2 linked regions of the Marinoscillum sp. 108 genome follow. The protein of the gene in region 1 interacts with the protein of each later gene in a pairwise test. Links are inferred from orthologs where the notes say so. Each region holds a gene or a part of one and is shown in the gene's direction. Other genes may lie near its edges.

Region 1 (11,988 bases):
ACTTCTAAAAAGCTCAATTTCTCATACTTGCCATCAGACAACATCAAGGCATGAGATTTATTAAAAGACACCTGGTTCAGGAAACTCACTTTACTCAACCTACCAATGGGCACTTCTCTGAAAAAATTCTGATCAAGTACCAACTCATTCATCCCCTCCAGTTTTCTGATCCCATTCGGCAATCGCTCGAGAAGGTTATTGCTCAGATCAAGCTTCTTGAGATTTGGAATCCTCTGTATCCGCACCCATAAAAATCGTTCGAGATGATTGGCTCGCCAGTACACCCGCTCAAGATGCTGGAGCTTTCCCAGCTCCTTCGGCAGCTTCCTGATGTCATTATGATCAATGATGAGCACCTTAAGCTTGGTTGCCTCAAAGACAAATTCAGGAATTCTATCCAAACCTGCGTAGCTCAGGTCAATCTCCACCAATGTATCAATCCGGGTATTCGCCTGATAAGCCAACAACTTTTCTTGCCCCTCAGTTTGATGAGCCCGTCTGATGGCTACATTGGCCGAATCCACAGCGGCCCTCGGATCCTCGGCATACATTCGCTCAAAGATTTTTCTTCCCTGCTCAGCCCGTTGCCATCGCTCCATCAGCACCCGCTCTACGCTATCAAGTTCCGGATCTCTACCACCCTCCTGTGCTGCCAAAGGACATGATATCAGCCATGTAAGGAGACAAAACAAAATCAATCTCATAACTAAATATTTAGTTGATAAAACTAATACAGCAAAAGTCCAAATCCAAGGGGTCGGAGAAGCATATTTTATATATTTTTGGGGTTTGAAAAATTGAAATATGGAACAAAGAAAGTCATTGGCCAAAGGAGATTATTCAGCTAATAATATTCAGGTACTTGAGGGATTAGAAGCCGTAAGGAAAAGGCCAGCTATGTACATTGGAGATGTGGGCATCAGAGGCTTGCATCATTTGGTATGGGAGGTAGTTGATAACTCTATTGACGAAGCCCTGGCAGGATATTGTGATGACATCCATGTAGAAATTAATAAAGACAATTCCATAACCGTATCCGATAACGGACGAGGTATTCCTACAGATATACACGAAAAAGAACAAAGATCTGCCCTGGAGGTAGTAATGACCGTCCTACACGCAGGAGGTAAATTTGACAAAGACACTTATAAGGTTTCAGGCGGTCTGCACGGTGTGGGGGTTTCCTGTGTGAATGCACTCTCCACTCACCTGAAAGCCACCGTTCACAGAAACGGTATCATCTATCAGCAGGAGTACGAAAAAGGGATTCCAATGTACCCGGTGAAAGAAGTGGGCAAAACGGATATCAATGGGACCATTATCACCTTCATGCCGGACAGTAGCATCTTTACACATAGTGAATACAAATACGACACGGTAGCTTCCCGTTTGCGTGAGCTCTCATTCCTAAACTCAGGGATCAAACTCAACCTGGTAGACCATAGGGACCAGGACGAGAATGGAGCAGACCTCACCGACGAGTTCTTCTCTACAGGAGGACTAAAAGAATTCGTTCTGTACCTGGACAGCACAAGAGAGCGACTCATCCCTGAGCCTATCCACCTCAACAATGAAAAAGGTGAAATCCCGGTAGAAGTAGCACTGAACTACAACACTTCCTATACAGAAAATGTAGTCAGCTATGTCAATAATATTAATACCATCGAAGGTGGTACACACGTAGCTGGCTTTCGTCGGGCACTTACCAGAACCCTTAAGTCTTACGCTGATAAGTCAGGCCTTTTGGAAAAAGCCAAAGTAGAAATCACGGGGGATGATTTCCGTGAAGGCCTTACCGCCGTTATTTCCATCAAAGTGGCTGAGCCACAGTTTGAAGGACAAACTAAAACCAAGCTCGGAAACTCGGACGCCATGGGTGCTGTGGACACCAGCCTGAGTGAAGCATTGCAGGAGTACTTAGAAGAACATCCCAAAGAAGCAAAGCAAATCATCTCCAAGGTGATACTGGCTGCACAAGCCCGGCAGGCCGCCAGAAAAGCCCGTGAAATGGTACAGCGTAAAAATGTGCTGTCTGGCACAGGCCTGCCCGGAAAACTCGCTGACTGCTCCGATAAAGACCCTGCAGTATGTGAAATCTACCTGGTGGAGGGTGACTCTGCCGGTGGATCTGCCAAGCAAGGGAGAAACCGAAAGTTTCAGGCCATTCTTCCGCTTAGAGGAAAAATCCTCAATGTAGAGAAAGCGCAGGAGCACAAAATCTACGATAACGACGAAATCAAGAACATCATCACCGCTTTAGGTGTCAGATTTGGTATGGAGGATGACGCGCGAGCGCTCAACATGGAGAAATTGCGCTACCACAAAATCATCATCATGACGGATGCTGATATCGACGGTAGCCATATCAGAACCCTGATCCTTACTTTCTTTTTCAGATACATGCGTTCGCTGATAGAAAACGGATACCTCTACATTGCATTACCACCTCTTTATCTGATCAAAAAAGGTAAGCAAGAGCGATATGCCTGGACGGAAGATGATAGATTATCCATTATCAGAGAACTGGCCCCTGAAGGTAAAGAAGACTCTGTGAACGTACAGAGATATAAAGGTCTGGGAGAGATGAATCCTGAGCAACTATGGACAACGACAATGGATCCTGAATCACGAAGCCTAAAGCTCGTAACGATTGATTCTGCAGCTGAGGCAGATCACTTGTTCTCAATGCTCATGGGTGATGAGGTAGCCCCTAGAAGAGACTTCATCGAGAAAAACGCAAAATATGCTAAAGTAGATGTCTAAAACCTCTGCGATCTGAAACTCTCAACGACTACCTGGAAGATTGCTTGTATAAACTTCCATATCATCACAAAAGAGAAGAGGATCGCTGAGCCCAGGGCCAGAACAATTAGCATTACCAATTCGAAAACCTTATCCATTATTTTTTTAGTTGCTTATTAAAATAATATAAAAAACTCCAGACGATTACATTATTCGTAGAAAAGTTTTCCACATGAAATATAATTTTGTGAAGATCACAACATTCCTATCTTTTATTTTCCTTTTTTGCAAAATTTCAAGCGCTCAGGGCTATTGGCAGCAGCGAGTCAATTACGAAATTTCTATCGATTTCAACTCAAAGTCGCATCAGTACACGGGGGAGCAAACCTTAAAATATTACAATAACTCCCCAGATACCCTTTTCAACGTTTACTACCACCTGTACTTCAATGCCTTTCAGCCGAATAGCATGATGGACGTGAGGAGTAGAACCATCTCAGACCCGGATCCTAGAGTAGGTTCCCGCATTGCTCAACTGAGCGATGATGAAATAGGATACCTCAAAGTGATCTCTCTGGATCAATCTGGTACTGAACTCGCTTACCATGTATCTGAAACAGTACTCGAAGTGAATTTGAGTAAACCCATCCTACCAGGTGCTTCTGAAGTTTTCAACATGAAGTTTGAAGGACAGGTTCCCTTGCAAATCAGAAGAGCAGGTAGAGATAGTTTTGATGGCGTGGATTATTCCATGTCACAGTGGTTTCCCAAAATGGCCGAGTATGACAAGATGGGTTGGCACACCCATCCTTATGTAGGCCGTGAGTTCTATGCCCCTTGGGGAGATTATGAGGTCAATATCACCATGGACAAAGATTATGTGATCGCTGCTACAGGCATCCTCCAAAACCCTAATGAAATAGGCTACGGATATGAAGATACCGGGGTGAAAGTGAATAGAAAAGGTCAGAAAATCACCTGGCGCTTCAAAGCTGAAAATGTGCATGATTTTGTATGGGCGGCAGACAAGGATTACATTCAGACAACTGCTCAGGTGCCCGACGGGCCTCTGCTTCGTTTCTTTTACATCCCGAGCGAGGACACCAAGTATTGGGAAGAGCTTCCAGCCTATACCATTAAGACCTTCGAATACATGCAAAAGCGATTTGGAAAATATGGCTGGAGCGAATATGCGGTGATCCAGGGCGGAGATGGAGGCATGGAATACCCCATGGCCACGCTCATCGCCAATAGAAAAAACTCAAAGCTTCGCTCACTCAACTCCCTCATAGGGGTGATGATGCATGAAGTTGCTCATAGCTGGTATCAGGGCATGCTGGCTACCAACGAAAGTTACCTCCCATGGATGGATGAAGGATTTACCACGTTTGCGGATGAATACACAGAAAACTTTGTCTTAAATAAAGGCAGCAAGCAACCATTAGACTATTCGTACAAGAAGTATTTCAGATGGGTTGAGTTTGGTTATGAGGAGCCCATGTCCACCCACTCAGATCACTACAGCAGAAATAGTGCTTATTCTATAGGAACCTACACCAAGGGGGCCATTTCACTTGAGCAATTGGGGTACATTATAGGTGATGCCAATAGGGATGCCGGTCTGCTCCGATATCACCACGAATGGGCCTTCAAACATCCTGATATGAATGATTTTATTCGGGTAATGGAAAAACAAAGTGGTCTTTCCCTGCATTGGTATTACGATTACTGGATAGGCACCACCGAAACCATCGATTATGCCATCTCCTCTGTGTCCGAAGTAAAGAACGGGGTAAAAGTAGATCTGGAAAGGTTGGATAAAATGCCTATGCCCATTGACCTCACCATCACCAAAAAAGATGGAACTGAACTGGAGTACTACATCCCTCTGGGAATCATGCGTGGCGAAAAGCCTAAAGAAACTGCTAACGAAAGATTGGTAGGTGAAGATTGGGCTTGGACACATCCAACCTATTCTTTTAGTCTGGACATCCCCTATTCAGACATTGAAAAAATAGAAATTGACCCTTCGGGCAGAATGGCCGATGTAGATAAAACCAACAATGTAGTTATCCTAAGAAGAGTTCCTGAGAACACTCCTAAAAACATTAGCGAATAGAAATCAAGCAAAGTCTATTGGGAAGAGAAAGGCTCTCTTCCCAATAGACTTCTAATTCACATCAGCTTTGATACTGATCATCTGAGAAGGCGCCGACGGGTCATTGGAAAACACGGTGACCGTTTTATACTGTCGGCCCTGACGACCAGAGGTATCAAACCTCACCTCGAAGCTCACCGTCTCGCCGGGAGCGATGGTCTGTTTTTTCAACCGGGCAACAGTACATCCACAATTGGGCTTCACACTCCTGATCTCAAGATCTTCCATCCCATTGTTGGTTATCTTAAAATCGGTGATTGCCGTCACACCTTTATTCACACTCCCAAAATCATGCTGCGTCTTATCAAAGGAGAGCTTTGGAGCTTTTTTCATTTCTTCCTCGGTCCTGGGCGGAAAGTATTCTGAGATGGTGGCTATCACGTGAAGTTCTTTGACCTCATCTTCAGCTTCATCAGTATACAACCGAATATTATCTGACACGAAACCCAGATCAGCTTTTTTTACAGGATCAAAAGTGAGCCTGATCTCGCCCAGAGTCTTTGGCTCCAGCACCACCGGGTCAAACACCACCTGCACATGCCCGGGCAATGAGCTTTTGTCCTCAAGCCAGCGCACAGCACTGTCTCCTTCATTGTATACTTTGAAAGATTCTGTTACCACTTTTTCAGTAGTCACCCGTCCTATATTCAGGGCTTTATATTTCAGCCTGATCTGCCCCAGCAAAAGCGGCAATTCATCTTCCATAGTTGATGCTCTGGGCGAAACCATCCCTTCTATATATAAAGTAGCCGATGCTGAACCCGACCGCCCCGCTGAGTAGCTTACATTCAGCGACTTCTCAAATTTACCCGGTCGGTTCAAAGGGTCATACTCCGCCACCACAAAGCCGGTATCTCCTGGCATCAGAGCAGAGTCTGTCCAGTCCGGTGTAGTACAGCCGCACGATGCTTCCACATTCTTAATCTCCAAAGGATCAGCACCGGTATTCACAAAGAGAAACGCATACTTCACAGCCCCGCCCTCTTCGTGGATTTCACCAAAATCGTGTTTTTCTTTCAAAAACCGAATGTTTTGTCCTGCTAAAGCGGTTATTGTGAAATACGCACACAAGACCAACATCACTCCTACCCTCAATTTTCTATTCATCATCTAATTACCTGTTTTGCTATTTCCTTGTTTTAAAACCACACAAAGATTCAAATTATTTAGGTTTGCACAAAAAATCCGAAATGGCCAGAATATTAACAGGAATTCAGAGTTCAGGGAAACCACATTTGGGAAACCTATTGGGTGCAATAATACCAGCTATTGAGTTATCCAAGGACAATAAAAACGAGTCCTTTTTCTTTATCGCTGACCTCCACTCCCTGACTACCATTAAGGATGCCGAAACCCGGCGTGAAAATGTGAATGCCGTGGCAGCAGCCTGGATCGCATGCGGGTTTGATACGGAAAAGAACCTCTTTTACAGACAGTCGAGAGTGCCGGCAGTATGCGAGCTGGCCTGGTATCTCAACTGCTTTACACCTTTCCCGATGTTGGCCAACGCCCACTCCTTCAAGGACAAATCGGACCGACTGGCTGATGTCAATGCCGGGCTTTTCACCTACCCTGTGCTGATGGCCGCTGATATACTCCTGTATGACGCCAACATCGTACCTGTGGGCAAAGACCAAAAGCAACACCTGGAGATGGCCCGTGACATGGCCTCATCGTTCAATCACTCCTATGGTGACACTTTCGTACTTCCTGAGGCAAGAATAGACGATAACCTCATGACCATCCCTGGCACCGACGGTCAAAAAATGAGTAAATCGTACGGTAATATCCTTGACATCTTCTTGCCTGACAAGAAGCTCAGAAAGAGTGTGATGTCCATCATCACCGACAGCACTCCAATGGAAGAGCCTAAAAATCCTGATACCTGCAATGTCTTTGCGATCTACAAAACCATTGCTGATGAATCACAAATTAAGGAGATGCGTGCCAACTATGAAGGGGGAAACTATGGTTATGGACATGCCAAACAGGCACTTTTTGAACTGATCGTAGACAAATTTAAAGAGCCCAGGGAGCGTTTTGATTACTACCTCAACAACCTCCCCGAGCTGGAAGAACGTTTACAATCAGGAGAGAAACGTGCCGCGGAAATCGCACAATCTGTCCTGAGTCGTGTGAAAGTAAAATTAGGCTTCTAAAGGTTGTCTGGCCACCCAGACAGTCTCTTTGAAATCCGCATTCAGACCCTGAAGCACCAATCGCGTAGGGCCAGGTACCAATACTAGCTTGGCTTTGATCCCCGGGAAATCATCGGCTTCTACCTCTATGCCTTCTTCGGGATCAACATCATACACTTCATTCCCATTTTTTGGTTCATAGTGCGAAGCCAGATAAGATATCGGTTTCAAAACCTCATTATCCGGACAGTACTCATCATGCACATTGAAGAGCGCCTCTTCAATGTAGGCACCAAAGGTCATTTGAAAATCTTCCTCCAGTCTCCTTACCTCATCCTGAAGCTCCTGATAGGTGCTCCCTTCCTTTGCAAATTGAAAAAGTTGATTCTTCTTTTCAGCAATTTCAACAAATGCTTGATTAAGATTTTTTATATTCATACCCTCTATTATTTTACAGAAAATATTGAGATTGATTAAAGTGCAAATTTTAATACATTTTTAATTAATACAATACTTTATTGTAATTATTATATTTCTAAAAACTTTTCAAATACCAATATTATCAAATTGATAATTTAAACATGGAAGTAACAGCAAAGGCTCAAAAGTGGCTTGCAAGCCAAAAAGTAGATCAGGACACCAAAACCATCATTGAGAAGATGTTGGCAGATGCTGACCAAACTGAATTGACTGAGTGTTTTTATAAAGACCTTGAATTTGGCACCGGAGGGCTTAGAGGCCTGATGGGCACCGGATCCAACAGAATGAACAAATACACGGTGGGAATGGCCACCCAGGGACTTGCCAATTACCTCAATCAAACTTTTGCCGGAGAAGAAATCAGTGTGGCTATCGCCCATGATAGCCGAAATAACAGTCGCTTTTTTGCCGAAACCACGGCAGCTGTTTTCTCGGCCAATGGGATCAAAGTTTATCTCTTTGAAGCGCTTCGCCCAACTCCGGAACTCTCCTTTGCCATCAGACATCTGGGCTGTAAAAGTGGGGTGGTACTCACCGCCTCTCACAACCCTAAAGAATACAATGGATACAAAGCCTACTGGGACGACGGTGCCCAGATGGTACCCCCGCATGATGTGAATGTGATCACTGAAGTAGGTAAAATTTCCTCTATTGATGATGTGAATTTTGATGCCAACGCCTCACTCATACAGTCGATCGGCAATGAAGTGGATGAGCCCTACCTGGACATGATTCAGTCTCTTTCACTTTCACCTGAAGCCATTGCCCAGGAGAAGGACCTGAAGATTGTGTTTAGCGCGATCCATGGCACAGGCACCACCATGGTTCCCCCTATTTTGAAAAGGATGGGTTTTGAAAATGTAACGGAGGTGAAGGAACAAGCCATGGCTGATGGCAACTTTCCTACGGTGATCTACCCTAATCCTGAGGAAGCTGAGGCCCTGAGTCTGGCACTCAAAAAGGCCGAGGAAATAGATGCTGACCTGGTCATGGCTACAGACCCTGATGCCGACCGGGTGGGAATAGCAGTGAAGAATGACAAGAACGAATTTCAGCTACTCAACGGAAATCAGACCGGGTCTTTGCTGCTTTATTACTTACTGAGAAAGTGGAAAGAAAATGGCAAACTGAATGGCAAACAGTATGTCGTGAAGACCATTGTGACTACAGACCTTATAGAAAAAATCGCGGAAAAGTACAATGTAAAGCTCTATAACACCCTTACTGGCTTTAAATACATCGCCGAGGTGATCAGAGAACTGGAAGGAAAAGAGGAATTCATTGGTGGCGGAGAGGAAAGTTACGGTTACCTGATCGGAGATGCCGTGAGAGACAAAGATGCCATAGCCTCCTGTGCCATGATTGCGGAAATGGCAGCATGGGCCAAATCTGAAGGCACTTCATTGTACGAACTCCTTAAGAACATCCATAACGAGTTCGGACTTTATCAGGAGTCGTTGAAATCCATCACCAAAAAAGGAAAAACCGGAGCTGAAGAAATCAACGAGATGATGGTCAAATTCCGCCAGAATCCACCATCCATGCTCGCTCAATCGAAAGTGATGACTATGATCGACTACAAAGCAGGAACCTCAAAAGACCTGACCACCGGAAAAGAGGAAAAAATCAAGTTCCCGGCTTCCAATGTCTTGCAGTTCATTACGGCAGACGGTAGCAAAATATCCGTTCGCCCATCAGGTACAGAACCAAAAATCAAATTTTACTTCTCAGTAAACGAGCAAATTTCAGCTCCTGATAAGTATTACGAAACTATTGGTCTTTTGGATAAAAAGACCCAAATTGTAGTAAAAGACCTTGGTTTATAACTTTTTAGAGGTTGTTGCTTTAATCTTTTGATCTAGTTATCTTGCAAGGAATTTTGAAACGGATTCTATAAATATTTATATTCGTCTTAAACTAACCTAAAAACCGCCTTGACTGTATTTATCAATATTCTATTAGTAGCAGTGGGATTTGTTCTCCTAATCAAAGGAGCAGATTTTTTGGTGAATGGAGCTTCGTCCCTGGCTAAGAGATTCAATGTTTCAGATATTGCCATCGGCCTAACCGTGGTTGCCATGGGCACCTCAGCCCCAGAGTTGGTAGTCAATATCATATCCGGAACAGTAACAACGGATGAAGGCACGAATGACATAGTCTTTGGCAATATCATTGGATCCAATATCTTCAATGTCTTTTTGATATTAGGGATATCCAGTATCATATACCCTCTTACGGTACAACGAAATGCCCTTTGGAAGGAAATTCCCTACTCCCTTCTGGCTACTTTTATATTTTTCATTCTGGTCAATGATGTGCTCTTTTTTGGCGCTGAAAAAAACACACTGAACGTACTTGACGCCAGCATCCTCCTGGTCATGTTTATTCTGTTTCTGGTGTATATCTTCATGAACCTGACCAGAAATCCTGATGAGGGTGAGTTGGTAGAGGATATCGTCATTTTCGGAAGCGTAAAAACCACCATGATGATCTCTTTGGGGATTGCAGGATTGATCTTCGGAGGAAAGATGATCGTGGACAATGCAGTTGAAATTGCGAAAACTTTCAACGTAAGTGAAAAACTCATCGGATTGACCATACTGGCAGCTGGTACGTCTCTGCCAGAGTTAGCGACCTCAGCGGTTGCAGCTTTTCAAAAGAAATCCGATCTGGCGGTCGGGAACATTGTTGGTTCCAACATTTTCAACCTGCTGCTGGTGATCGGTGCCACGGGCCTTATTCACTCACCTCTTGGTTACCCTCCTTCACTTAACATGGATTTATACTTCTGTATGATCGGTACACTGATGCTTTTCATCTTCATGTTCACATTCGCTAAGTATAAGCTGGATCGCTCAGAGGGTGTGCTGTATCTGCTTGGTTTTATCGTGTACATGTATGTGCTTTTCGAAAGAGAAGGAATGGGATTTGGCATTTTCTTCTAATTTTCAGCAGGCTTTTTAGTGACAATTAATTAAATCGCACTCTTGGGAAGATTATGCGGTTGAATTTATTGTAAATGCTCTCCTTTCTTGTGAAGTTTACAAGAAAAACGAACAAATGCTATCAACCATAAATCCTGAAGAATCCAACTCCTGGAAAGCACTTACCAAACACTTTGATACTATAAAAGAAACCCACATGCGGACGCTCTTCGAGCAAGACCCGCATCGTTTTGAAACCTTCTCAAAAACCTTCGAGGATATCCTTCTCGACTTTTCCAAAAACAGAATTAACAGCAAAACCTTCACGTTACTTTGTGAGCTAGCTGAAGAAATGGGGCTTCAGGAAGCCAAAAAACAAATGTTCGGTGGTGAGCCGATCAACCTTACTGAAAACAGAGCGGTTCTCCATGTGGCGCTGAGAAACTGCGGTAAAAAACCCTACTATGTCAATGGTGAGAACATTACTCCTGCAGTAATGAGCGTGCTGGATCGCATGAAATCCTTCACCGAGCGACTCCACCAGGGTGACCTCAAGGGGTATACCGGCAAAAGGATTGAACACATTGTCAATATCGGAATTGGTGGGTCAGATCTGGGCCCATTTATGGTCACAGAATGTCTGAAACCTTACCAGAAAGCAGGTATTCAATCTCACTTTGTGTCCAATGTGGACAGCACGCACATAGTGAATGTGCTGAAAGCTGTAGACCCTGAGACTACACTGTTCATTATCGCCTCAAAGACCTTCACCACGCAAGAGACCATGACCAATGCCCTCTCAGCTAAAAAATGGTTTCTGGATGCGGCTAAGGATGAGAAATATGTAAAAGATCACTTCATTGCCATCTCTACCAACAAGGAGTCTGTTACCCAGTTTGGTATAGACGAGGCAAACATGTTTGAGTTCTGGGACTGGGTAGGTGGCCGGTATTCGCTATGGTCGGCCATCGGGATGCCGATAGCCTGCGCCATTGGTTTTGACCGGTTTTGGGAGCTTTTGGAGGGTGCTGAAGCTATGGACCAGCACTTCCTTAATACGCCTCATGAGGACAACTTGCCTACTATCCTGGCGCTTCTGGGCATATGGTATAACAACTTCTTTGGGGCCGAGACACAGGCCATTTTGCCCTATGACCAATACATGCACGCTTTTGCTCCGTACTTGCAGCAAGGTGACATGGAGAGTAATGGAAAATATGTGGGGAGAAACGGGCAAAAGGTGACTTATCAGACCGGACCCATCATTTGGGGTGAGCCCGGCACCAATGGTCAGCATGCCTTTTACCAGCTGATTCACCAGGGTACTAAGTTGATCCCCTGTGATTTTCTGGCTGCTGCCCAAAGTCAAAATCCACTGGACGACCATCACGAGAAATTGTTAGCCAATTTTTTCGCTCAAACAGAAGCGCTCCTGATGGGTAAATCCAGAGAGGCGGTAGAATCAGAGTTCAAGGCTGGTGGGGCTGATCAGGAGACCATAGACCTGCTCTCACCTTTTAAAGTATTTGAGGGTAACCGTCCGACT
Region 2 (12,170 bases), 670 kb from region 1 along the record:
AGCGGATCAACCTCGCCGCCTATTTCGAGGACCATATGCCCGGAGATCCTACGCTCAGGGTCTACCTGAATCTGGTCTTTGGCTCGGGTTACCCTTTTGGGCCACCCAATAGAGAAGACCTCAGAAATGCCTTCAGTGGAGACGAGTATTACCGGGCCGATCTCGGACTCTCCAAACAATTCGATCTTTCCATCAATAATTTCTTCAATAAGCTCTGGGTCCGTCTGGAAGTGCTCAATGCATTTGCAGCCGATAATACACTGTCTTATACCTGGATAGAAGATGTAAATGGTGCCCAATTTGCCATCCCCAACTCATTATCGGCAAGGTTTTTGAATATTAAGCTCACAGCAGAACTTTAGCATTAGTTTTACGTCTAATACTGCGGTTTATTCAAATTCAAAAACTTAACAAAATCATGAAAATTCAACACACCTTTTTAATGTTGGTACTGGTAAGCATTGCCGTAGCATGTACCAATCGTACGGTCACGAGAGTGAGCCCAGATCAGCAAATAGACCTGAGTGGTCGATGGAACGATACCGATTCTAAGCTGGTGGCGGACGAAATGATCAATGACGTACTGAACAGACCCTGGAGAGAAGATTTCAGTCGTGCGAATGGACGTAAGCCTGTGGTGATCGTAGGCATGATCCAAAACAAAACGTCTGAATACATTGAGCCGGAAACTTTCATCAAAGACGTAGAGCGGGAGTTTATCAATTCGGGAATGGTCAGAATTGTCCAGAATGCGGTCTTCAGAGAAAAACTGCGTGAAGAGCGTGCCGACCAGGGTGAATTTGCTTCACCGGAAACTCAATCGAAATGGGGCAGAGAACTCGGAGCTGACTTTATGATGTTTGGTGTAATCACCGCTGTGACTGACTCCTATAAGAATGAGAAGGTGGTCAATTACAAAGTAAACCTCGAATTGGCCAACCTCGAAACCAACGAAAAAGTCTGGATAGGAGACAAGGAGATCAAAAAATTCATCAAAAATTAAATCCACAACACCGCGTGAACGTCAAATGGATTAAGGCAGCCAGTATCATTTTTCTGGCCTGTTCTACCTTCTCATGTGCTACTTATTATCAGATCAATTCTGAGTTCAATCAGAGTTTTGAGCAGGGTAATCTGGAAGCGGCTGAGCGGGTGCTGAACAGCAACAAGCAGGCGGCTAAGAAAAAGGCCCAATTCCTCTACTTTGCCAATCAGGGTGTAGTGAATAGCATGCTTGGAAACCTGGAAGAAAGCAATGAATGGCTGGAGAAGGCTTACTTGTTTGGTGAGGATTATCAAAAAAACTACGCCAGCATTGCTGCCTCATTCCTGGTCAACCCCAATACCATCGTGTATCCGGGAGAAGATCATGAGCATTTGTTACTGCTGTACTACAAAGCGTTGAATTTTCTGAAAATGAAAGATTATGAGTCGGCACTCGTAGAGTGCCGACGCTTAGTCAACCGACAGAACGAGCTCAGCGACAAGTATAAATCGGATAATAAATACAAGGAGGATGCCTTTGTGCACAACCTTATGGGCATCATCTATGAGGCCAGTGGCGAGATCAACAATGCGTTCATTGCCTACCGAAATGCCTACAACATCTATGAAGGCGACTATAAACGATTGTTTGGGTTGGATGCCCCAAACCAACTTAAGCAGGACTTGCTCCGCGCTGCCCACCTGAATGGTTTTTATACTGAGCTGGATTTTTACGAGCGTAAGTTCAATCTGAAATATAGCCCGGTCGCATCTCAGGAATTGGTGTTTTTCTGGCACAATGGGCTGGGTCCTGTCAAATCAGAATGGTCTATCAATTTTACCGCTGTAGATGGGGGCGATGGTTTTGTCACCTTTGTGAATGATGAACACAATTTCAGTTTCCCTTATGCCATTAGCGGTCCAGATCAAAAGTCTCAACTGACCGATCTGCGATTGTTCAGAGTGGCTTTTCCAAAGTATGAGGAGCGTAAACCTTATTTTCAACGAGCAGTACTGGAAACGAATCAGACACGCTATCCACTGGAGCTGGCCGAGGATGTCAATGCCATTGCGTTCAAAACCCTGGAGGAGCGGATGATGCAGGAGCTGGCCAAGGGACTATTGAGGGCTGCCACTAAGAAGGCTGTGGAAATGGCCATTAGGGGCCCTCAGGGAGATAGTGGGGAGAAGAAGACTGAAGAGGAGCGACGTGAAGAAGCCATCCGAGAGGGCTTGTCGCTGATGGTGGGCATCTTCAATGCCAGTACTGAAAAGGCTGACACCCGAAACTGGCAAACCATTCCACACGACATTTACTATAGTCGTGTGCCGCTCAATACCGGTGAAAATACGGTGACCCTCAAAACCATCAGTAGCTCTGGTGCCACGTCCACCCAGGATTTTTCCTTTACTGCAGCCAAGGGAGAAACCCTTTTTCATTCATTTCAATCCCTGGAATACAAACGTTAGTGCTTTTTTACTGTCATTTTTGACCAGGCTTTCATAAACTTGCCAGCTGTTTGAATGTGAAAACTTAAAAAATGATATGATGAAGAAAGCAGTAACAATGATGTTGTTCCTATTGGCAGGTGTAGTTGGTTGGGCTCAGGAAGACACTTTTACAAATGAAGAACTAACTACTTATGCCTCTGTGATGGTATGGGCAGAAAACGAAAAGGCAGCGCTGAGCAGCGTAGTGAGTGATTCAGTAGCTATTTGGTTGGAGAACACAGACCTCACCAATGCCCAGTACAATGAGTTGAGCAAAGCAGACAAGAAGGGTGAATTGGAGAGCGTGGAAGCTACAGAGGCTCAGGTGGCAGTCTATACGGCCATTAGAAACAGAATCGATGACAAAGCCGCGAAATTCAAAGAAAGATATGTGTCACGAATTAAAGATGACATTGGAGCCGGGCTTTACAACAAAGTGAAAACTGCCCTTAAGAAGGATGAAGCAGTGAAGGCCAGGTATTATGAGATATATGCCCAACTGCAGACCGAATCTTCGGAGCAGGAGGAGAGCTCCGGCGATACAGAATAGAGAGGAGAAAAAGGACTGAGATTCAGTCCTTTTTTTATTTATATCAGATGATGTTGATGTTTTGCGGGTTTGGTAATAATGCACCCCTTATAGTCAGAAAGACCCCTGAGCGCACAGAAATCTAAATTATTAAGTTTAACCTTCATGGTGGTGAGATTGAAAGAAGGAGCCCTATTTACCCGAAGGTTTTAATTACGACAAGAATTTTGTTATTTTCAGGCAAACGAATCCAAACAGAGACCAGAATATGTTCACGGAATATGAAATAGAAACCATGGTTGAGCTTCCTGAGGTACTGGAAGCTACCCAGGCCTTAAAGAAAGATTTTTGCAAAAATGAAGCGCCTTATCTGGAGATCAGCGACCATGACTTCTTTTCCCTGATCATGATGGCTCCAACGGTGGGTATTGCACTGGCGGATGGCACGGTGAGTCTTTTCGAGGAGTTAGCGCTGAATAAGAAGGCCCGAAAACTTTCGAAAGGCGGGTATTTCATGAAAAAGGACCCGGTGGTATATGCCATGAAGTTCTTGTTGAAGAAATATGATATCTGGTCTGATAAGTTCTTCAATGTGCTGAAGGTGGCCATGCACGTATCTTTCGATATGGAGCGGCTGGAAAAGAAAAAGTTTGATGAGGAAGCAGAGGTAACGTATCCTGAATATAAAAAGGCGGTGCTCAATACCCCATACATTCTGATCCGGTTTATCGCCAGTTTCTTTTTGGAGAACGATGAAGAAATTATCAGTACCAATCGCCATATCGGGCGCAATGAATATTTGCAAATGCTCAAAATTGGTGAGCAGATGGGATTGAATAAGTTGCCAGTCTTCCAGATGTTTTGCAAAACCTTTGATCAAAAAGCGTAATTTCGAAGCATAATCTTTTGTGCATTCGTTCGTTTTGGCTTTTAATGAAGAATTTTCCACCCTTTATCATGGTTCTGCTCATCTTATCATTCATCTCCTGCAAGGAGGATGAGATAGACGCTGTAGCCGAGGAAGAAGCCCGGATTCAGGCGCATTTTGATTCACTGGACGTGGATGTGAGCATAAGCGAATCCGGCTTATATGCGTACCCTATCAGAGCAGGAGGGATCCCATCAGCGGGTTTTGTGCTGTCTATTTCCTACAAAATATGGGTCCTGGGTGCGGATTCTACCACTACCAGCATTCGGAGTTTGGATACAGTAGTGGTGAAGAAGAATGCCAATGCCATTTACCCAATCGGGATCGATGAAGCCCTGAGTTATATGAAAGAAGGGGAGAAGTGGGGTTTTGTGCTGCCTTCTTATTTGGCTTATGGTGACCATGCCTTTCCCAATGTATTGATCCCTGCTGGAGCCACCATGGCGGTGGAACTTGAAGTGCTGGAGGTCCGATCAGAAAATGACATTCTGGATGCTGAAGTCTCAGCCATCGCGGATTATGTCACAGACAATAACCTGAGAGATACGGTGACCTATCCACTTAATCAACCTGAGATGCTTGCCAATGGAATGGTCTACAAGCGGCTGAAGGCCGGTACCGGAGCGACTCCCCAGAGCGGGCAGTTTATTTCGGTCACTTATGAAGGGCGTTTTTTGGATGGAACTGTCTTCGACCGGGCGCCCAACGCCAACGTATTTGAGTTTTACTTGGGCGCTGGTTCGGTGATTCCAGGTTTTGAGACTGGCGTGCAGCGCATGCAGCTTCAGGAGCGAGCGCTGATTGTAATCCCTTCTTACCTTGCCTATCGAGAAAGTGCCGTGGTGATCCCGCACAACATCACTTCAGAGGTGGCTGATCTTGAAATAATACCATCCTATGCGTCAAAAGTACCGCCCTATACACCTTTGGTCTTCGAAATTGAGGTGATTGGTATCAATTGATTCATATTATCCCTAATTTTAGAATTCAAACAGGATCGTATTGCGTAGGCTCTTCATATTTGTATGCACATTTCTCATGGCTTATCAGTGGTCTGCTGCGCAGGCACAGGATATCTATCAGAAATATGATATCTACAGGTCTCCCTTTCGTGTACTGGCCAACAAAATAGGGTGGACGGTCTCCACAGGATACGCGGCCACCAATTACAAACATGATCTGGCCGGGTTTTACTTTTATCAGGATGGTGAAAATCAGCTGATTCTCAGCAAACAGAATGAGTTGGGACCAGTGTTTTCTGGTTATCAGCACTGGATGAGCAATCCCACAGCCGGAGAAGAAGTGAATCTGGATGATGTCTTTGATGTGCCATATGATTATCTGGAAAACCCGGTCAACAATCCAGACCTAAGGAACAGACAGTTCATCGGGGATGCCGATACCCTGGGACTGAGCTTCTCATCCATTGCTTCTACGGTTCCCGTCATGGCGTCAGCACACTACGATTTTCAGAAATTTCGAATCGGGTTGGGCTTTCAGTATGAGAGACACTACATGACTCCCCTCAAACCATCCGTGTATCAGGAAGTAATTCGCCCTTACGAGCCAGATTTTAAACAAACCCATTACATAAAGTATTTTGGAATGATGGGCTATGAATTTTATGAGTTTTGGGATTACACCTTTGTGCTGGAGGTGCAACTGGGCCGGGCTAAACCGGGGAAAGAGATAAATACCAACGCCATTGGGATTGGTCAGAATTTTTATACCAACATAGGGGTAAACATTGAGCATAACCTTTCTGAGTATTTCAGGGTGGTGATACGCCCCAGCTATGACATCAAGAGTTATGTCATCAATCTGCCCGATGCATCCAGCATCCGCCATACCAATTCTGCCTTCATGGTCCAGGTGGGAATCAGCATCAATATCCCGGAAATACCAAGGTCTCCCATGGCCAGTGATCATGTACAATTGAAGCATGTAATCACTGATCCTGCCAGCGGAAGACTCATGGAAGTGAGGGGTCAACCCATGTGGAAAAAGCAGAATCCAAAAGTGGGCGAAAACCACCGCAGACTATGGCGTTACAAGTTGAAGAACAGGAGAAAAATAGACCCCTATTAAAGCAGTTCAGACCGAAAAAAATTGCTTAAATTGCGACTTGTTTTTAAGGTAAACTTTTAAAGCTTTTTCATGTCAGACGATAGTGAAAACCTACCTGAAGGAGAGTCAGGAACCTACCCGGGGCAGAACATTATCCCAATCAACATAGAAGATGAAATGAGAGGCGCCTACATTGATTATTCAATGTCGGTAATCATCTCACGTGCCTTGCCCGATGTAAGAGATGGTCTTAAGCCGGTTCACAGGCGTATTCTCTATGGAATGCTGGAGTTGGGAGTAAACTATAACAAGCCCTATAAGAAATCAGCCAGGATCGTAGGAGAGGTACTGGGTAAGTACCACCCACACGGCGATACAGCGGTATATGATACCATGGTGCGTATGGCGCAGCCCTGGTCTCTCAGGTATCAGTTGGTCGATGGTCAGGGTAACTTTGGATCGGTAGACGGTGACTCACCGGCAGCGATGCGATATACTGAGGCCAGACTGAAGCGTATTGCAGAAGAAATGCTGGCGGATATCAATAAGAATACTGTTGATTTCTCACCCAACTTTGACGATAGCCTGAAGGAGCCCTCGGTACTTCCCGCCAAGCTGCCCAACCTGCTGCTCAATGGAGCCAGTGGGATCGCGGTAGGGATGGCCACCAACATGGCCCCTCATAACCTGTCGGAAGTGGTGGATGGCGCTGTTGCCTACATTGACAACAATGACATTACCATCGAAGAACTCACTCAGCATATCAAAGCACCGGATTTCCCGACAGGTGGTATCATCTACGGGTATCAGGGTGTGCGCACGGCCTTCGAAACTGGCCGCGGTAGAGTGGTCATGAGGGCCAAGGCGGAAGTAGAAACCATGAAGTCAGGGCGAGAGCAAATCGTAGTGACTGAGATCCCCTATATGGTCAACAAGGCATCGATGATCGAGAAGACTGCCATGCTGATCAATGAAAAGAAAATTGATGGCATCTCTGATATCCGAGACGAGTCGGACAGAGATGGTATGAGGATTGTTTACGAACTGAAAAAGGATACCATTCCGAACATCGTTCTGAACAATCTCTATAAACAAACACAGCTTCAGTCTTCCTTTAGTGTAAATAACGTAGCACTTGTAGGAGGTAGACCTAAGACATTAAATGTCAAGGACTTATTGAAGTACTATGTGGAGCACCGACATGAGGTGGTCATCCGCAGAACCCAGTACGAGCTGGAGGAAGCCGAGAAGCGGGCACACATTCTGGAAGGTTATCTGATCGCTCTGGATAACCTGGATGAAGTCATCAAATTGATCAGAAGCTCACGTGATCCGGAAATTGCAAAACTGGGACTGATGGAAAACTTCAAACTCAGCGAGATTCAGGCACGAGCCATTCTCGACATGAGGTTGCAGCGACTGACCGGTCTTGAGCGTGAGAAGATCATCAAGGAATACGAAGAAGTGAAGGCTTTGATCGAAGAGTTGAAGGCTATTCTTGCCGATGAAGGTAAGCGAATGGAAATCATCAAGACAGAGCTGTTGGAAGTGAAAGACCGCTATGGTGATGAGCGCCGCACGTACATAGAGCATGCTGCGGATGAGTTTACCGCTGAGGATATGATTCCTGATGATGAGATGGTCTTGACCATTTCTCGTGAGGGCTACATCAAGCGTACTCCGCTGATCGAATACCGTACGCAAAACAGAGGTGGTGTAGGCTCAAAAGCGGCCACTTTCAAAAGTGACGACTTTACGGAGCACCTCTTTGTGGCGACTAACCACAACTACCTGCTCATCTTCACAGAATTTGGTAAAGTGTACTGGCACAAAGTGTGGGCCATTCCTGAAGGCAGCAAAACTGCTAAGGGACGGGCTATCCAGAACCTGATCAATATAGATCCCGCGGATAAAGTTCGTGCAGTGATCAATGTATTGAACCTGGATGATCCAGATTACATCAACAACAACTTCCTGATCATGTGTACCGAAAACGGTACCATCAAGAAGACCACCCTGGAAGCTTACAGTCGTCCGAGACAAAACGGAATCAATGCGATTACCATCAATGAAGGCGATAAATTGCTGAATGTGCGTCTGACCAACGGGGACAATCACATCGTGATTGCTTCGAACACTGGTCGTGCGATCAACTTCCACGAATCGGATGTAAGGCCAATGGGAAGAATGGCAGCCGGGGTGCGCGGTATCAAAATGAAAGAGGGTGAATTTGTGGTTGGCATGGTCTGTGTTGACCATAAGGAGCCGGCAGACCTCCTGGTAGTATCAGAAAACGGATATGGCAAGCGCTCCGATCTTTCTGACTACCGCATCACCAAACGAGGTGGTAAAGGTGTGAAAACCATGAATATCACTGAGAAAACAGGTGCTTTGGTCGCTATTAAAGATGTGGAAGAAACGGATCACTTGATGATTATCAACCGTTCGGGCATCGCTATACGTACCGAAGTATCCAGCCTCAGGGTAATGGGTCGAGCCACTCAGGGAGTGAGACTGATCAGGCTAAATGATGATGATTCCATCTCAGCGGTAGAAAAAATTTCCAATATTGAGGGAGATGATGAGCCGGAGGGAGGAGAAGAAGGAGCGACTCAGAGCCCTAATGAAGAGAATGTAGACTAAACTTTAATAGATAACCTTAATAAAATTGACAATGAAACGTACTTACATAATCATGATGGCATTGGTTGTAAGCCTTGCAGGTTATGCCCAAAAGAAGCCTAAGATCACCAAGGCCAATCAGGCCCGGGAAAATGGAGACCTGGCTGAGGCCAAAGCAATCATCGATGCTGCCATCGAATACGAAAAAGTAAAGGATGACGGGAAAACCTGGTATTACCGCGGACTCATTTACGCTACCATCGATACCACGTCCAATGAGCAATATGCGAGCCTTTCAGACAATGCGCTGGAGGAAGCTGTAGCAGCATTCAATAAAGCGGATGAAATAGACCCTGAAGGCAAGGGTTATTATGTGACTGGCATGATGGGTATTCCAGTTTTGAAAGAGCAGCAGATCAGCAACTACTACTCCTATTACTACAATAAGGCGGTAATGGCCTTTCAGGATAGCGAATATCAGACGGCTGTGGACGCTTTTGAGAAGTCGTACTACATTGTTCCGGATGATACCAATGCCTACATCAACGCAGCTTATGCGGCTCACAATGGCCAGCTGTACGATGCAGCTACCAAAAACTATCGCTTAGCGATCGATAATGGCGCGACCAGCAAGGATTTGTATTACAACTATGTGAGCATCCTTACTTCGGCTTTGGACGATAAGGAAGCAGCCTTGGCGGTGGTAGATGAAGCCCTTGGGAAATATCCTTCTGATGGCACTTTACAAAAGAACCGAATCAATCTACTCATCAACATGGGTAAAATAGATGAGGCCAGAGGTAACCTGGAGCAGGCCATTGAAAGTGAACCTGACAATGCCAATCTATACTTTACCCTGGCGGTGATCAATGATGAGTTGAAGGAACAAGAGCGTGCCATCAAAGCATACCTGAAAGCCATTGAGATCGATCCGAATCACTTTGAAGCTAACTTCAACTATGGGGTAATCCTGATTAACCAGGCGAACGAGACCATCAAAGAAAGCAATAGCCTGGGTATGTCCAAGGCAGATCAGAAAAAGGCCAGGGAATTGGAGCCAGTCATCAATCAAAAATTGAAAGATGCTCTCCCACAATGGGAAAAAGTGCATGAGATCAATTCTTCAGACCGAACAGCAATGGAAACCCTCGCTTACATCTACACACAGCTGAAGATGAAAGAAAAGGCCAATGCGATGAATAAAAAACTCGATTCGCTGTAAATTTCACAACGAAATCACGAAAAAGCCGTCAAAAAAATACTTTTGACGGCTTTTTTTTATACATTTAATCTCCACCGTTATTAAGGTTGTTAAGTCAAACCTTATTTTTTATAAACCACCGCCAATATTTTCTGTTCATCAGGGAATTATTCCTGTTGGCGTAAATCTGTTGTTTTACGAATGTATAGTTGTTGAACTTTATGAACCTACTGCAAAACCCCTAAAAATGAGCACCATCAAAATTTCAGCCCGCGGCATTGACGAGATCAATTCGGTTTATAAAAAAATCAAGAAAGAGTACAAGGCAGTGGATACCATCAGACTCAATCAGGATACAATGGATTATGAATTGATTCTGGCCAAAAACGAGTTGGATGGCTACCTCAAGTCCATTTGCGATAAGGTGATTGATAATGATGAACTGCTGGAGGAAGAGAGCGTGTTCAAAGATTTTGGATGGAAAAAATTCAGTGCCGCCCTGGCCGTAGAGCGCGTGTCCATTCCGCTGAGAAGTTTGAAGACCATCTGGAATGACCTGAGTGATGAAAAGAAGCGTGCTTGCTTTGATTATCTCTGTGAAGAGAAAGAACTGACCCCAGTAGAGGGAGAAGGCGACGAAGTATTGGCCTCCTGAGATTCATTCCCAGCAAAATATGAAGAGCCCGAATGTTCGGGCTTTGTTTGTTTCAGGCCTATGAAAACATTTTTAACGAATCAATGTGGAGAATGAACTGATTAAGTTGATTACAACTGTATGAAATCATCTGATTTCGTGAAGCCTCCAGCTTCCGGGTGTCATACCTTCTTCCGACTTGAAGGTGGTAACAAAATGAGAGAGATTCTCAAACCCACAGGCAAAACAAACTTCAGTAATGGACATATCAGAAGTACTTAGATGGTGGCAGGCCAGCTTGATGCGCTCTTTTAATATGTACTGAGCGGGAGAGACCCCCATAGTCTCTTTGAACTTCTTGAAGAAACTTGCCCGGCTCATGCAAGCCTGGTTAGCAAGGCGGCTCAGATCTATTTTATTTCGCAGGTTAGATTTAATAAAGCGAATGGCCGCCGCCAGCGGGTGGCTGGCGGATAATACCGAATAAGAAGATTCAAAAATCACCCTGGCTTGTGTCTGCATGAGCCTGATGACCATTTCACGAAGTGTCAGCTCCACCATCATATCCTTGGCTTTTCCCTGCTCACTTTTAGTGATCCGAACGATGCGGTTGACAGTGTCTGCCAATTCCAGATTATTAGTCAAGTGAAAGATGGTAGGATCAATCTGCCAATCACCCCAGGATGAAGCTTTAGGGTGGTATTCATTCAACATATCGATGGTTTTTTTGATCACCTCATCGGAAATGGTCAGCGCGATGCATTGTGTGGGGTTGAGCTTCCGGGCTTCAGGAAAGTCTATATTCATCATTTCGCCCGGTGGGAGAATCACCGACTCCCCCGGTAAATACTCGAAAGAGGCACGTTGTGGCAGCGTCATCACCTTCTTACCCGAGAGCATACTGGTCAACACAAAATGGTCGAAAGTCAGGTGCACATTCTCTGCCTGCTCATGGGTTTCGAAGAGGTTGAGCTCGCAGGTTTCATAAGAATAAGCGGTCCTGTTTTCCACCAGGGTAAATAACGACCTTTCGTCATGGGTCGGAAATCGTTCGATCAGGTACTTTCTCAAGGCTTTTCCGGTTTGTGAAGTTTCTAAATTTAAAACTATTTTATTGATAATATCACTCGGATGCGGAATAGATAAGCCTTCAAATTACAAGAATGACAAAGTAGAGACGCTGACCAAATGGATTTAGACGCTCACCAAAAAGGGATCAGTAAAATGGGAGCACTTTTAGGTAAAACTAAAAGACTACAAAAAATGGAAACATTAACTAAGGAACACAAGGCGGTAGAGCGCCCTCCGTTTAAGCCCGCATATGATCATTTCATTGATGGAAAATGGGTGGCCCCATCTTCGGGAGAATACTTTGACAACATTAGCCCCATCGATGGAAAGGTGTTTACCAGAGCTGCCCGAGGCAATCAGGAAGACATCAACAAAGCGCTGGATGCAGCGCATACTGCTTTCTCCAGCTGGTCCACTACATCAGCTGCTGCTAGGGCCAATGTGCTGCTGAAGATTGCAGATATCATAGAGGAAAACCTGGAGATGCTGGCCCGTGTGGAGACTATCGACAATGGAAAGGCCCTCCGTGAAACCAGGGCTGCTGATTTGCCCCTTTGCGTGGATCATTTCAGATACTTTGCAGGGGTGATTCGTGGCGATGAAAGCACCATGTCTGAGCATGACGAACATACGGTAAGTCTCA

What was found.
Region 2: the proteins of gyrB (region 1) and gyrA interact in binary tests that used the Escherichia coli proteins (3 or more experiments, as listed by UniProt). The link is inferred for Marinoscillum sp. 108 from one-to-one orthologs.

What each region holds. Positions count from the first base shown.
Region 1 is NZ_LR734808.1:96,214-108,201, reverse strand. Bases 370-3,283 are described here. They hold gyrB (DNA topoisomerase (ATP-hydrolyzing) subunit B), read left to right. Parts: upstream 370-804; coding sequence 805-2,763; downstream 2,764-3,283. Other genes in these bases: GV030_RS00345 (M1 family metallopeptidase), read left to right, coding at 2,975-3,283; GV030_RS00355 (hypothetical protein), read right to left, coding at 370-704. In the rest of the region: more of GV030_RS00355, read right to left, coding at 1-369; more of GV030_RS00345, read left to right, coding at 3,284-4,861; GV030_RS00340 (DUF1573 domain-containing protein), read right to left, coding at 4,913-6,010; trpS (tryptophan--tRNA ligase), read left to right, coding at 6,091-7,059; GV030_RS00330 (hypothetical protein), read right to left, coding at 7,048-7,476; GV030_RS00325 (phospho-sugar mutase), read left to right, coding at 7,620-9,344; GV030_RS00320 (calcium/sodium antiporter), read left to right, coding at 9,453-10,463; pgi (glucose-6-phosphate isomerase), read left to right, coding at 10,579-11,988. UniProt on the Escherichia coli protein: DNA gyrase negatively supercoils closed circular double-stranded DNA in an ATP-dependent manner to maintain chromosomes in an underwound state.
Region 2 is NZ_LR734808.1:769,053-781,222, forward strand. The notes cover bases 5,770-8,865. They hold gyrA (DNA gyrase subunit A), read left to right. Parts: upstream 5,770-6,089; coding sequence 6,090-8,642; downstream 8,643-8,865. Other genes in these bases: GV030_RS03225 (hypothetical protein), read left to right, coding at 5,770-6,020; GV030_RS03235 (M48 family metallopeptidase), read left to right, coding at 8,674-8,865. Also shown: GV030_RS03195 (TonB-dependent receptor), read left to right, coding at 1-362; GV030_RS03200 (penicillin-binding protein activator LpoB), read left to right, coding at 419-1,003; GV030_RS03205 (COG3014 family protein), read left to right, coding at 1,018-2,454; GV030_RS03210 (hypothetical protein), read left to right, coding at 2,531-3,025; GV030_RS03215 (hypothetical protein), read left to right, coding at 3,273-3,893; GV030_RS03220 (FKBP-type peptidyl-prolyl cis-trans isomerase), read left to right, coding at 3,938-4,894; more of GV030_RS03225, read left to right, coding at 4,971-5,769; more of GV030_RS03235, read left to right, coding at 8,866-9,843; GV030_RS03240 (hypothetical protein), read left to right, coding at 10,070-10,477; GV030_RS03245 (AraC family transcriptional regulator), read right to left, coding at 10,604-11,527; GV030_RS03250 (aldehyde dehydrogenase family protein), read left to right, coding at 11,720-12,170. UniProt on the Escherichia coli protein: A type II topoisomerase that negatively supercoils closed circular double-stranded (ds) DNA in an ATP-dependent manner to maintain chromosomes in an underwound state.